3 regions of the Halomonas sp. ATBC28 genome follow, and region 1 is predicted to be linked to each of the others. Evidence: riboswitches for the same ligand, from Rfam matches in the RefSeq annotation. Region 1 holds a riboswitch; each other region holds the start of a gene.

Region 1 (4,461 bases):
CTAGGTAACATGAGTGAGTCTCCTCAGCAGCATGGCCAACGCTGGCGGTAAGCAAGCGCTGGCAATAGGGTTAGGCGATAGTTTTAGGCGATAGTTTTAGGTGTTAGGCGAATCGGTTACTTAGCACCCAGCGGCCGCTGCCCAGGCCCGCTTGCACGATTAACGCCAGCGTCCAGAACACCGGGAATTCCCAACCGCCGCCGGCATTTGAGAACATCCAGCCGTTGCCAAGATGCACCCAAGCAGCGCCGAGCAGTACCGGCACCAGTGCCAGGCTCACCCAGCGGGTGTAAACACCCAGAATCAGGGCGGCTCCACCGCCCACTTCCGCGGCAATGGTCAAGTAGGCCAGAAACCCTGGTAAACCCAGTGATTCAAAATAGCCGACGGTGCCCGGTAGGGTAAATACAAACACCTTGAGCAAACCGTGAGCAAGGGCCATCACACCCAGTGCGACGCGCAGTAGCGAGATGGCCTGGGGTTGTAAAGAGTGCTGTACAGAGGGCTGTAGAGAGGGGGCAGAGTGAGTATGCGTTGTCATCGTAGTAGCTTCCATCGAGTGGTTAATGACGCTACTTTACAGCCGGATAAGATCGAGATAATCAGCGTATTTTGCACATCACTGTTGCGTTATTGGCGACAATCCAATGTTCTGCTCCCAAACTGGCGGATCGCCCCACGCCTCGGTGAGCAAGTCGATGAAGCGCTCCACCTTGGCGGGCAGGTAGCGCCGGGCGGGGTAGAGGGCATGAACATCGAGCCGTACCGCTGGCTCATTGGTCAAGATGGGCACTAAACGCCCGCTGGCGATACTCTCTGTGACCAGAAAGCTGGGCTGCTGAGCGATGCCCAGGCCAGCTTCCGCGGCGTGGGTGAGTACATCGCCGTTATTGCTTTCCAGTGGGCCATTGACCGTCAATGACTGCGTGGCAATCTTCCAGTCAGCGCTCTGTTGGCCGCTGCGGTAGCGTAGGCAGTGGTGCTTGGCAAGGGCTTGAATGCTGTCGGGTTCACCGTGGTTGGCAAGATATTCAGGCGAGGCGCAAAACAGTAGGCGGCACCGCGTCAGTCGGCGCGCCACCAGGCTGGAGTCAGGCAGGCTGCCGATACGGATCGCTACGTCGTAACCCTCTTCAAGCAGGTCGACACGGCGGTCGTTCAAATCCAGGCGCACTTCCAGCGCCGGGTGGGTATGCATAAACTGGGCGACGAGTGGCGCCAGGTAGCGGGTGCCAAAACTCATCGGCCCATTAACGCGCAGCCGCCCACGCACATCGCTGGTACCTTGGCCCACCTCGGCGGCGGCCTCATCGAGCGCTTGCAGTATCCCTTGGGCGCGGACTAGATAGCGTTCTCCGGCCTCAGTGAGATGTAGTCGTCGCGTGGTGCGTTGTATCAGTCGCGCGCCCAATGTCTCTTCCAGTGCCATGACCTGGCGGGATACGCGAGTGCGGGAAATATCCAGCGCTTCAGCAGCGCGGGTATAGCTACCCAACTCGGCTACCCGCACAAAAGCGACGATATGCTCTAACTGATTCATGACGCCGAATCGGCTTGGAAAATCTGAAAAGCGCGCGCTGCCTGGTAAGGGTCAGGCTGGCCACAAATGGCCGATATCACCGCTAAACCGTTCGCTCCCGCGCGCTGTACGCTAATCGCATGATCCGCTTTCAGCCCACCAATGGCCACGCTGGGCAGTGGGCACGCCTTGACCAGCGCCGCTAAACCGCCAAAGCCGATGGGCTGGGCGTGATCTTGTTTGCTCTCGGTGGCAAACACGGGGCCAATCCCGACATAATCGAGTAGCTCAAACGGAGAGACTTGCAGCTGGGCGATAGTATTGATCGACAGGCCAATAATCGCTTGCTCACCTAGCACCCGGCGCGCTTGCTGAACGGCTGCGTCGCTCTGACCGACATGCAGGCCATCTGCCTGGCTTTCTAGTGCCACCTGCAAACGGTCGTTAATGATCAGCGGGACATCGGTGCCCGCCAGAAGCGCTTTTAACCGTTTGGCTTGGGCAATCATCTGTTCGTCGCTGGCATGCTTGTCACGCAACTGCACGATGGTGACACCGCCTTTTACCGCTGCCTCAACCGTTTGTTCCAAACCATGCTCTCGGCAGAGCGTGGCATCGGTGACCAAGTAGAGCGATAGATCAAGCGGCATGGATTGCCTCCAGTTGGGCATAAGTAGTGAGGTCGTCAGGGGTGAGTTGATACAGCGCATCCAGTAGCGCCACTTGAAAACTACCAGGCCCGTTGGCGTGGCTGCCCGCACGCTCCCCTGTGACCGCAAAGCAGGCCAGTGCGGCTACCGTTGCACCCAGTGGGGCATCGCGGTTGGCAGCCACAAATCCCGCCACTAGCGCGCTCAGCCCACAGCCAAGCGTTGTTACGCGGGGCATCAAAGGATGGCCACCGTTAATGCGGTAGTGCTGTGTGCCGTCCGTCACCCAGTCGCTTTCACCGGTCATCGCGACAATACAGCCGTGTTTTTGCGCTAATGCTATTGCAGCGTCCACGGCTTGGTCGGTGGCGGCTGTGGCGTCCACGCCACGGCCTTGGCTAGCTAAACCGTTAAGGGCAAGAATTTCAGACGCATTGCCACGAATCACGCTGGGTTTAGCGGTCAGCAGCTTCGCGCACAGCGTTTGGCGATAGCGCGTGGCGCCAACGGCGACGGGATCTAATACCCAGGGAATGGCATGCTGATCGGCAGTCGCTGTGGCGGTGAGCATAGCGTCAGCCCAGTGGGCAGAGATCGTACCGATATTAATCGACAGCCCCGCGGAGATAGCCGTGAATTCAGCCACTTCTTCAGGCGCATGCAGCATGGCGGGCGACGCGCCGGTGGCTAACAGCAGGTTGGCAGTGCTGTTCATGGCCACATAGTTGGTCATACAGTGAACCAGCGGTGTCACTGAGCGTAGCGTCTCAAGGTAATCGCCAAGCGGGCGTAGGGTCATAGCATCCTCCCGGCAGGGAGGTGGTAAGCGTTACCACGACTCCCTACGCCGGTGTTATCCGGTTCAGGTTCAAAGGGTGCTTCTCAGCCCAACCGTAACGGAGGGCGCCCCTGTCGAGGGATTACTATCCTTGCCTGGAGTAGCCCTGTAAAGCCCCGGATGCGGACGATAGCAATCTAACGAAACGAAATACGCGTACCGTAGGTAAGCATTTCATCAGGTGTCATCGCTTTACCCTCGACCCCAATCATCTCGTCACCACACTGGTCGGCGAAGGTTAGCACGCCGTGGGTCAAGCCCAGTTGGCCCAGGGTATCGCGGATTTCGCCCGTGCCCAGAAAAGTACTGACGTGGCCCTTGTTATCGCTCAGCTCAGACACGCCGTTAGCATGGTGAAAACGCACTTTGTAGATTCCATCCATCGACTCGACTTCAACAATCGGCGAAAAACCGTTGTGAAGCGCATTGGAAAGCTGTTTTAGCGTCAGGTGGTCACCCAGCGTCATATCGATCGCACTCATGGAAAACTCCTGTAGACGCCTCAAAGGTGGGGCATCACTCATGTTGCGGGAACTGCTTTTTGTAAAGCTTATGAAGAATAAGTGTAGGGTTTTTGTTTAGTATTGCCAGTGCGCTTATCGGCACCTCGATACGACACTGCCTACGTGCTTGTAAGGGCTGTTATTATGGCCATAAAGCCCCCATGGTAAGCGGTACGTGAAGCTCAATGGATTCAATGATCAACATCAGCGATAGGAGAGCAAAATGAGTTTTCAAGGCGAGCAGCATCCCGGCGTCGTGGCTACGCCGCCCCAAACTCAAGGGTTTCGTTTAAACCACACCATGCTGCGGGTGAAAGACCCTGAGCAGGCATTGGCGTTCTACTCAAAAGTGTTTGGTATGCAGGTGATGCGGCGGCTGGATTTCGAAGAGATGCAGTTCTCGCTCTACTTCCTGGCCAACCTGGAACCCAGCGACAGCGTTCCGGACGATGCACAAGCGCGTACCGCCTGGACGTTTAGCCAGAAAGGGCTGCTGGAGCTGACCCACAACTGGGGGACTGAAGACCAGGAAGATTTCGCCTATCACGATGGCAATGCCGAACCCCAGGGCTTTGGGCATATCTGCTTCAACGTACCGGATTTGGCAGCGGCCCAGGCGTGGTTCGACGAGCATGACGTCACCTTCGTCAAACGCTCCGATCAGGGCAAGATGAAAGATGTTATCTTCGTTAAAGACCCGGACGGCTACTGGATCGAAGTGATTCAGGCAGACCTGATGGTGGGGAAGAGCGACTCTTGAGGCACGCCAATGGCTGAACTACTGTTCCGGCTGCGCCATGTGACCGACGAAGAGGCCATGGAGGTGCGTGACCTGCTCGCTGCCCATGGCTTTGATACCTATGAAACCCAGGCGGGCTTTTTCCGCCTGGGCGTTGACGCGATTTGGCTGCGCAATCCACATCAGCACGACGCTGCCATCGCGGCGTTAGA
Region 2 (4,461 bases), on a different contig from region 1:
TGTCGTAGTACATTTGGGTCAATGTGTAGAGGCGTTCGAAGCGATCCGCTACATCGTTGATGGCGTGCAGGGTTTCGCTCTCTTCCCGCGGTAAATGCTCATAGTCATAAGCGGTGAGTTCTTGGGTAATCCCCTGGTGGTAGCTAAAGATGCGGCGCATTTTAACCAGCCGGGAACGGTAAGTGATGATCTTGCGCATTAGCACATCATTACCATTTTCCAGCAGCTCGTCTTCCAGATCGCTTAACGCCGTTTCGAACTCAAGCAGGCTATCGATATAAAAGCCCGCAGAAATATACATCACCCGCAGCGCGACATGTTCCGGCGAATGGGCCAGCAAGGCTTTACCGTGCTCGTTGAATAGCCGTTCTATGGAGAGCGCTTGGCCGGGATGGAGGGTGACCAGAAATCGCTCCCCCACAAAGAAACAGACCTGTTGAGGCAGATAGTTTAGTTCGGCATCAAAGGAGGAGATGCCACGATAAATAATCAAGGTGTGATTATCAAACTCTTCAATTTTTGGCGGATGGCGCTCTTTGTGGGCATCTTGAATCGCCATGGGGTGAAACTCAAACGCCTCTAAAATCGCCCGCTCGCTTTGTTGGGACTCGCCCTGCATATCGATCCAGATATGGCTGCCAGGCGTCTCCTGCCAGACAGCCAACAGGCTTTCATCCCCCTCGTGGGTCTCACCTTCAGGGGTAGTCAGAAGAGTTCGAATCATGGATGTCCTTGCGAATAGCTAGCGTTAAGTAGGCTAACAGCACACTCACCAGCGTTGAGGCGATTAACGCCCCGACGAATGGCCCCAAGGTAGGGACACTGCCCGGAAAACTGGCGGCCACCATCCCGGCGACCAAGCTTCCTTGGCTTAACCACCCTGGGAGAATGGCACCCAGCAGCCCCGCGATGCCACCTACAATGGCGGCCAGTGGCGTCATTCGTTGCCACAGGCCCAACAGCACAGGTACCACAATGGCAGCACACAGCAGGTCGGCAATCAAAAACAGACGCAGTACTGACAACCCCTGCAAGGCAATTAATACCACCGGTACCATTACTACCACTGTCACCCAGCGGGCAGCCACCAGTGATACGCCCTGCTGCTCGCTGCGCGCGACCACCAACGAGGCAATACCATTTTGCAGCGTATCAACGCTGGAGGCCACCAAGGTCACCGCTAATACCAAGGCGGGTAGCGTCAGCCAAACAGGAGCATCACTTAACAGGGCAAAAAATGGCATCGGCGGCTCGCCTAATGGCACACCACTCATCGCGGCCAATACACCCAGACCACCAATCACCATGACGACGACTACCGTCATTGCGCCACCTAACCATGCCCCGCGCCCCAGGCTTTGATCGTCTTGAGCGGCCCACACGCGCTGCCAATAGCCTTGATGGAAGAGATTGGCCGCGGTAACCGCGATCACTAGCGTTAACGCTACGCTGAGCGCACTGGTGATGGGAATGGCAGAAAGCGCAGCCTCGTTGGGAATAGTGGGAAGCCGCCATAGGGCCATGCCACCGACCACACACAGCAGTACCAGTAACAACCACGCCTGCCAACGGTCAGTGGCAAGGCTGGCCCGTAGACCACCTGCCGCAGTATAGATGAGCGTGGTAAGCGCCACGCCAATAATCACCAGTGCGGGGGGCACATCGGAAAGCAGCGCGGTAATGGCGCCAATAGCGGTTAGCTCGGCAGCTAAAAAACACGCCATATAGGCGATTGATACCAGCGTTACCCAGCGCCTTACACCAGGGCCATAGCACGCTTCGGCAAACTCGGCGATGCTGCGCCCCTCGGGCAGCGCCCGGCGAATCTTCGGCCCATACAGTCCTAAGACGATAAACGGCAGCGCAGAGCCTAATGCATAGCCTGCCAGGGCCATCGGGCCAACAAAGGCGCCGATTTCAGGAGGAGCAAAGAGAATCCATGCGCCCATGCCGGAGGCAAGGAAGGAGAGCCCCAGGGTAGATGCCGTTTGCGAGTTACGGGCGGTGACATAGTCATCAAGTGGGCCATTCACCCAGCGAGCCCGGAGGCCTAAGTAAGCAAAGCAGCACAGCGCCGCACCAAGCACGGCTAACGTTAGGTAAAGCATGTCGCACTTCCTCCGCCGGTACGAACCGGATCAGGTTCCAGGGTCTGCGTAGCCGCATCTCAGCCCTTTTATGCAGGGCTCCCCTGGCGACAGTGAATGTAGGTGTTTTGCTAAGCGCTTTTTCTAAGTACGTTTTTGGGTACTTTTCGAAGCGCTGTCTCAAGAACTATTCTCAATCAAAATCATAGCTTAGTAAAGTTAAGGGGCGCTGGTCGCCTCTTAGCGAGGCACTCGCCCCATCAGGTAGAACTCCTCATTGGGTGGCGTACCTGCCAGGGTAACCAACCGATTCGACAAGCCAAAAAACGCCGCGATCGCGCCTATATCCCAGCAATCCTCTTGGCTAAAGCCTACTTCCAGCAGGCGGGCAAGCCATTCATCGGTCATTTCACCCACATCGATGGCACAGTGCATGGCGAAATCGAGCATCACCCGGTGGCGCTCGCTAATCGGCGCCACCCGATGGTTGATCGCCACTTGGTCAGCGAGTAGCGGGTCTTTACTGTAAATGCGCACCAGTGCCCCGTGAGCAACCACACAATATAGGCAGCGATTACGCGCGCTGGTAGCCACTACAATCATCTCTTTTTCGGCTTTGGTGAGGGTATCTGATTCGCGCTCCATCAACGCATCGTGATAAGCAAAGAAAGCCCGAAACTCCGCAGGGCGATGGGCCAACATCAAAAAGACATTGGGCACAAAACCCGCTTTCTCCTGAACGGCCAAAATGGTACTGCGAATATCGTCAGGCAGGTCATCCAATGTTTCAGGTACGTTAAAACGACTTAATGATGAAGACATGCTCACCTCTTTATTGTTAAGTTTAGCCATCTCATAAAAACGGCTTAGCGGTTGCGTAACAAAAAGCTAAATTACGAGGCTTTTATTAAGCCGCCCTAATCGCCATACTGAAGATTCGTTCTGTGACAAAAAAACATGCGCTACTCTTAATAAACAGTTCGTTCAAAGGGACACTGTCATGAGCCATAACGAAGCCAAGGAACATACCCCCGGTCGTCTAAACGAGCTGTTTACTGACCCTTACCGAGCATTTGAAAATGATACCCATGAGCGTCAGCTGCACATTCGTATCATGCTGCATATGCTACTTGCCCGCCCAATGAAGCGTGATCAGATGACCCTTCGTGTTATCCATGGCTGGGAAAACGGCGGGTTTGAGCCCGAAGACCTACAGCATGTCGACTACCCCCTGGGTGGAGTACCTGATTTTAAGCGCGCGGTACAAGCTTTTGAACACGCCTCAAAGCACAACACGCCGCTACCTGCCGACAAAAGCGCCATTCTTGCTGCCCCACTCGCCAATGCAATTGCAGACGCCGAAGCCGAAGGGCAAAACCTTACCAACGATATTCGCGAGACCCCTGCGCGCTGGCCAGCCTTTGAGGGTGGTTTGGCACTATATACGCTGTTTAAAATGTACCATCGGCTGATTTATGGCGAAGATGACACCTACCGCTGCACGCAGTGTGTAACTCCGCTGGGAATGCGCGAAATACATGAGTTTCACCTTGAAGAGGGTGAGTTTGCTCTACTCGTCCCCCCCGCTGAACACTTCATGCAGGGAGAGTCGCTGCTTGTGCTGCATGAAAGCCAACTCGGCCCCATTGAGCAACTGCTTGAAGAGAGCCTCCCGCTGTTTGATAACTTTTAAGCTAGCCGCCTGGCTTGAAGTTTTGCCAGGCGGTTAACCGCCCCCTTTAGCAACTGGCCCCGCTCAAAGCGGAGCCAGTTAGCGCCATTTTGTTTAACCCAGCGAAATCGTGCTATTAATACCGCTGGAAACATTCTCGGGTTCAAACCAACGTGCCGTTACGGTTTTGGTTTGTGTCCAGAACGCGATCGCCTGCTTACCGTTAGGACCTAAATCACCTAGTTTCGAAGCCCGCGAGCCGGTGAAACTGAAATAGGCAACCGGTACCGGAATTGGCACGTTGATACCAATTTGGCCAACGTCTATATCGGTTTCAAACCGGCGCGCTACCCAACCCGAGTTCGTAAAGATAGAGGTACCGTTGCCGTTAGGGTTGGCATTGATAAAGGCAATCGCCTCATCCAGGGTTTCAACACTGACCACACACAGCACGGGGCCAAAAATCTCTTCGCGATAAATGCTCATATCGGCGGTTACATCGGCAAACAGGGTCGGCCCCACGAAGTTACCGTTGGGGTAACCCTCTACCTGAACCTTGCGACCATCAACCATCAGTTTGGCGCCCTCTTTCTCCCCTGCATCGATTAAACGTAGTACACGATCACGGGCAGCAGGTGACACCAGCGGGCCCAAGTCCGCATCGAGCTGGGTGCCCGGGCCGACTTTCATTTCACGCGCCGC
Region 3 (4,461 bases), on a different contig from region 1:
GGTCGAGTTTGCCAACCACGCTGCCATGCTTGGCCGCATCTGCCACCGAAGCAGAATCGACCTCCCGCCCTTCGGCCAACCACAGCGGCAGGCCGCCATCCAGAACAAACACCTGTTTGAGGCCCATAGCCCGCAGAATCCACCAGGCGCGTGGTGCCGAGTAGATCCCCTGATCGTCGTACAACACCACCAGGCTCTCGGGCTCGATGCCCAATCTACGAACCTCCGCAGTGAACTGCTCTTCCGTCGGGAAGGCGTGAGCTTGGGAAGCTCCGGTATCACAAAGCGCTCCTTCCCGGTCGATCCGGAAACTTCCCGGGATCAGCATCGGACGGTCATAAACAATCGGCTCCTTGCCAACGACATTGGCCATGCTAGCGTCGATCAGTACCAAATGTTCGTTATCCAGATTGTCCTGAAGCCAGTCGGTGGTCACAAGGGGGGAAGACATGGCGTTCTCCGGTCTAGGTCGATAGGTAACAGTACACGATCGCGGACGGGCGCCACCAGCAAGTTGACGCTGCCCACATAATCCACAGCATGCTGATCGACGAACGGCAGAGCGCCGGGCGTGTCGAGCGGATCGGGAGCCGTGTTCATATCGCCTTTTTCTTCAGTGATGGCGGCTCTTCCATTGAAGTTCTATCAACTCTAGCTTGACTCTACTCCACTCTTTCACAACCAAGCAAAGCCTAATTCGGCAGCCCCCCCTTGCATCTCCCCCACCCGCCTCCTACACTCCACCCACGAACAGCTTGACGGGGTGCCGGTGATATCCGGCTGAGATGGCGCAGGGCGTAGCAATTAATGCTGCCAAGTGCTGGTCCCGCTGAACCTGATCCGGCTAATGCACTGCTACTTACACAAGTCGCAGCGCGGGTACCGGCGTAGGGATCAAGCGATGGCCACGGCTTCATTTCACGCCTCCCTTAGTGCCATTTCCTCGATCTTTTTCGCCCCCCTCCGGATCATTACCACCGGAGAAGTCATGGGCTACCGCTTTACTGATCTCACCACCGCCTCTCATGAAGATTGGCGCGCCTATATTGAGCACGATTTTGTGTGCCAATTGGGCACTGCCACGCTGCCTGAGGCGTCGTTTCGCCACTATTTAAAGCAGGACTACCTGTTTTTGATTCACTTCGCTCGCGCCTACGCGCTGGCTGCCTGTAAAAGCCCCACCCTTGCCGATCTTCGCCAGGCCCATGAAGGCTTAAAAGCCATTGTGGATGTGGAGTTGGGCCTGCACGTGGGCTTTTGTCAGGAGTGGGGGATTTCCGAGCAGGAGCTGGAAGCGCTCCCCGAAGCCAGGGCCACCCTGGCCTACACCCGCTATGTATTGGATACCGGCAACCGCGGCGATCTGCTCGATCTGCACGTAGCGCTGGCCCCCTGCCTAGTGGGCTATGGCGAAATCGCCAACTGGTTGAACGCCCAGCCCTCTACCCTACGCGGTAGCCAAAACCCTTTTGACGCCTGGATTGCCATGTACGAAGGCGAGGAGTTTCAGGCCGCCATGCAGGCAGAGCTTGAATGGCTCAATACCCGCTTAGCCGATGTCACCCCCGCCCGCTTTGCCGAACTCAGCAAGATCTTCCGCGATGCCACTCGCCTGGAAATCGACTTCTGGCAGATGGGGTTAGCGCTAATAGACCAAGACCTGACAGCTTAATACAGCACAACAACAAACTATGGAGACCGTAATGAGCAAAACCAACCATTTTTTAGCCGAAACCGCACAGGTCGATGCCGCCGCCATTGCGCCGCTTCCCGGCTCACGTAAGGTGTATATCGAAGGTTCGCGCCCGGATATCCGCGTGCCGTTTCGGGAAATTTCGCTGTCGCCCACCAAAACCAGCAGCATTGACGAAGAGAACCCGCCGCTGCTGGTGTACGATACCTCCGGCCCCTATACCGACCCCAATGCACAGGTTGATCTACGCCAGGGCCTGCCCGCCCTGCGCCGCGCCTGGATTGAAGAGCGCAACGACACCGAATTTCTAGCGGGGCCAACATCGGATTACGGCAACCGCCGCGCCAACGACCCGACGCTTGCCCAGCTACGCTTTGATTTAACCCGCACCCCGCGGCGTGCCCTCTCTACAAAAGACGGGCGGCCTGGAAACGTGACCCAGCTGCACTACGCCCGCCAGGGCATTATTACGCCGGAAATGGAGTTCATCGCCCTGCGGGAAAACCAGCGTCGCCAAACGTTAGGTACCGCTGAAGTAGAGCGGATTCTGGGCCACCAGCACAAAGGTCAGAGCTTTGGCGCCAGCTTGCCGGAGGAGATCACGCCAGAGTTTGTGCGCGATGAAGTCGCCCGAGGGCGGGCAATTATTCCTAACAACATCAACCACCCCGAAAGCGAGCCGATGATTATTGGCCGTAACTTCCTGGTCAAGATTAACGGTAATCTGGGTAACTCGGCGGTAACTTCTTCCATCGAGGAAGAGGTGGATAAGATGACCTGGGGTATCCGCTGGGGCGCGGACACCATCATGGATCTCTCCACTGGGCAGAACATCCACGAAACCCGCGAGTGGATTCTGCGCAACTCGCCGGTACCGATTGGCACGGTGCCTATCTATCAGGCACTGGAAAAGGTCAAAGGCGTGGCCGAAGACCTTACCTGGGAAGTCTTCCGAGATACGCTGATCGAGCAGGCCGAACAGGGGGTGGACTACTTCACCATTCACGCGGGCGTGCTGCTGCGCTATGTGCCGCTCACCGCCAAACGAGTCACCGGCATTGTTAGCCGCGGCGGGTCGATCATGGCCAAGTGGTGTCTGTACCATCACCAGGAGAGCTTCCTGTACACCCACTTCGAGGACATCTGCGAGATCTGCAAGCAGTACGATGTGGCGTTCTCCCTCGGCGATGGTCTGCGCCCCGGCTCGGTGGCGGATGCCAACGACGAAGCGCAAATGGCGGAGCTCAAGACCCTTGGCGAGCTGACCCATATCGCCTGGAAACACGATGTGCAGGTGATGATCGAAGGTCCCGGCCACGTGCCCATGCACTTGGTGAAAGAGAACATGGATAAGCAGCTGGAATACTGCGACGAAGCGCCCTTCTATACCCTCGGCCCGCTGGTGACGGATATCGCTCCCGGCTACGATCATATTACCTCGGGTATTGGGGCAGCGATGATCGGCTGGTTTGGCTGCGCCATGCTCTGCTACGTCACTCCGAAAGAACATCTGGGCCTGCCCAATAAAGACGATGTCAAAACCGGCATCATCACCTACAAGATTGCCGCCCACGCAGCGGACTTGGCCAAGGGCCATCCGGCGGCACAGCGGCGCGACAACGCGCTTTCCAAGGCGCGCTTCGAATTCCGTTGGGAGGACCAGTTCAACCTGGGCCTAGACCCGGATACCGCCCGTGAATACCACGATGAAACCCTGCCGAAGGATTCCGCCAAGGTGGCGCACTTCTGCTCCATGTGCGGGCCGAAGTTCTGCTCCATGAAGATCAGCCAGGAAGTGCGTGACTATGCCAATGAGCACGGCCTGAACGGTGATCAGGAAGCGGTGATGAAAGGCATGGAGGAGCAGGCGGAGAAGTTCCGCAACAAAGGGAGTGAGCTGTATCAGGAAGTTTAAATCTACCAACGCACGATAATTTACTGCTTGCTGCGGCTTTTCCCTGGGGAGCGCTAAAAAATGGCCGCAACCTCCCATCGCTTGTGTGCTCCTTTGTTTTCTAGCGCTGCCCCAAAAGTATGGCTTAACAGTAGTTTTGCGCAACGTAGCTCATTTAACATTTGAGAGTGACGAAAAAAACCTTGGTATAGCTACCCAGCTCATAGCAAATACTATCAATTAAATACCGACTAGTCGGTATTTAATTGACCTAAATCAAAATCACAATTAATAATAATAGGATAATAGAATCCGTTTATTACGTTCTGTGATGCGCCACCGCTGGCACAGAGCGACGAGCTTAAGCCCTTTGGCCCTGGCCCATCCTCTGAGCTGCTCATCAATCGTCTGGCCATCCGCCAACCGAGGATGCAACATTATGAAGTTCAGCAGTAAAAGACAGTGGTTCAAGGGCCTGGCAGCCATAGTTGTTATAGGCATCGCGGCCTGGTTGACCTGGTGGGAACTGCAGCCGGAGGGCCTAGGCGAGGGCATCACCCAAGGCAATGGGCGCATCGAAGCCACCGAGATCGACATCGCCACCCGGGTCGCTGGCCGCCTCGAGGAAGTACTGGTCGAGGAAGGTGAGTTCGTCGATCCAGGCCAAGTGGTCGCCCGTATGGATACCGCCACCCTGGAGGCTGAGCTGGCTCAGGCCAGCGCACAGTCCCGCCGGGCCGAAAACGCCCTGGAGACAGCTCGAGCCATGGTAGCCATGCGCCAGAGCGAGCTGGAAACCGCCAGAGCCATCGTCAACCAGCGCCAGGCAGAACTAAACGCCTCTCGCAAGCGCTACGAGCGTTCAGCCAGCCTA

Evidence for each region. Region 1 has a riboswitch for thiamine pyrophosphate ahead of thiM (hydroxyethylthiazole kinase). Riboswitches for the same ligand answer to the same signal wherever they lie in the genome.
Region 2: another riboswitch for thiamine pyrophosphate. It lies ahead of E0L35_RS18715 (sodium:solute symporter); the one in region 1 lies ahead of thiM (hydroxyethylthiazole kinase).
Region 3: another riboswitch for thiamine pyrophosphate. It lies ahead of tenA (thiaminase II); the one in region 1 lies ahead of thiM (hydroxyethylthiazole kinase).

The regions. Positions count from the first base shown of each region.
Region 1 covers NZ_VCQL01000007.1:66,206-70,666, forward strand. The annotation lists gene E0L35_RS09570 (class III extradiol ring-cleavage dioxygenase) at 1-11, opposite strand, end outside; gene E0L35_RS09575 (DoxX family protein) at 104-541, opposite strand; gene E0L35_RS09580 (LysR family transcriptional regulator) at 620-1,540, opposite strand; gene thiE (thiamine phosphate synthase) at 1,537-2,169, opposite strand; gene thiM (hydroxyethylthiazole kinase) at 2,159-2,968, opposite strand; TPP riboswitch at 2,992-3,090, opposite strand; gene E0L35_RS09595 (hypothetical protein) at 3,145-3,489, opposite strand; gene gloA (lactoylglutathione lyase) at 3,734-4,270, shown strand; gene E0L35_RS09605 (DUF6164 family protein) at 4,280-4,461, shown strand, end outside.
Region 2 covers NZ_VCQL01000017.1:86,622-91,082, reverse strand. The annotation lists gene corA (magnesium/cobalt transporter CorA) at 1-724, opposite strand, end outside; gene E0L35_RS18715 (sodium:solute symporter) at 696-2,108, opposite strand; TPP riboswitch at 2,098-2,203, opposite strand; gene E0L35_RS18710 (peroxidase-related enzyme) at 2,328-2,909, opposite strand; gene E0L35_RS18705 (hypothetical protein) at 3,088-3,780, shown strand; gene E0L35_RS18700 (CoA-acylating methylmalonate-semialdehyde dehydrogenase) at 3,874-4,461, opposite strand, start outside.
Region 3 covers NZ_VCQL01000005.1:69,144-73,604, reverse strand. The annotation lists gene E0L35_RS06850 (sulfurtransferase) at 1-451, opposite strand, end outside; TPP riboswitch at 750-911, shown strand; gene tenA (thiaminase II) at 989-1,672, shown strand; gene thiC (phosphomethylpyrimidine synthase ThiC) at 1,704-3,608, shown strand; gene E0L35_RS06835 (HlyD family efflux transporter periplasmic adaptor subunit) at 4,027-4,461, shown strand, end outside.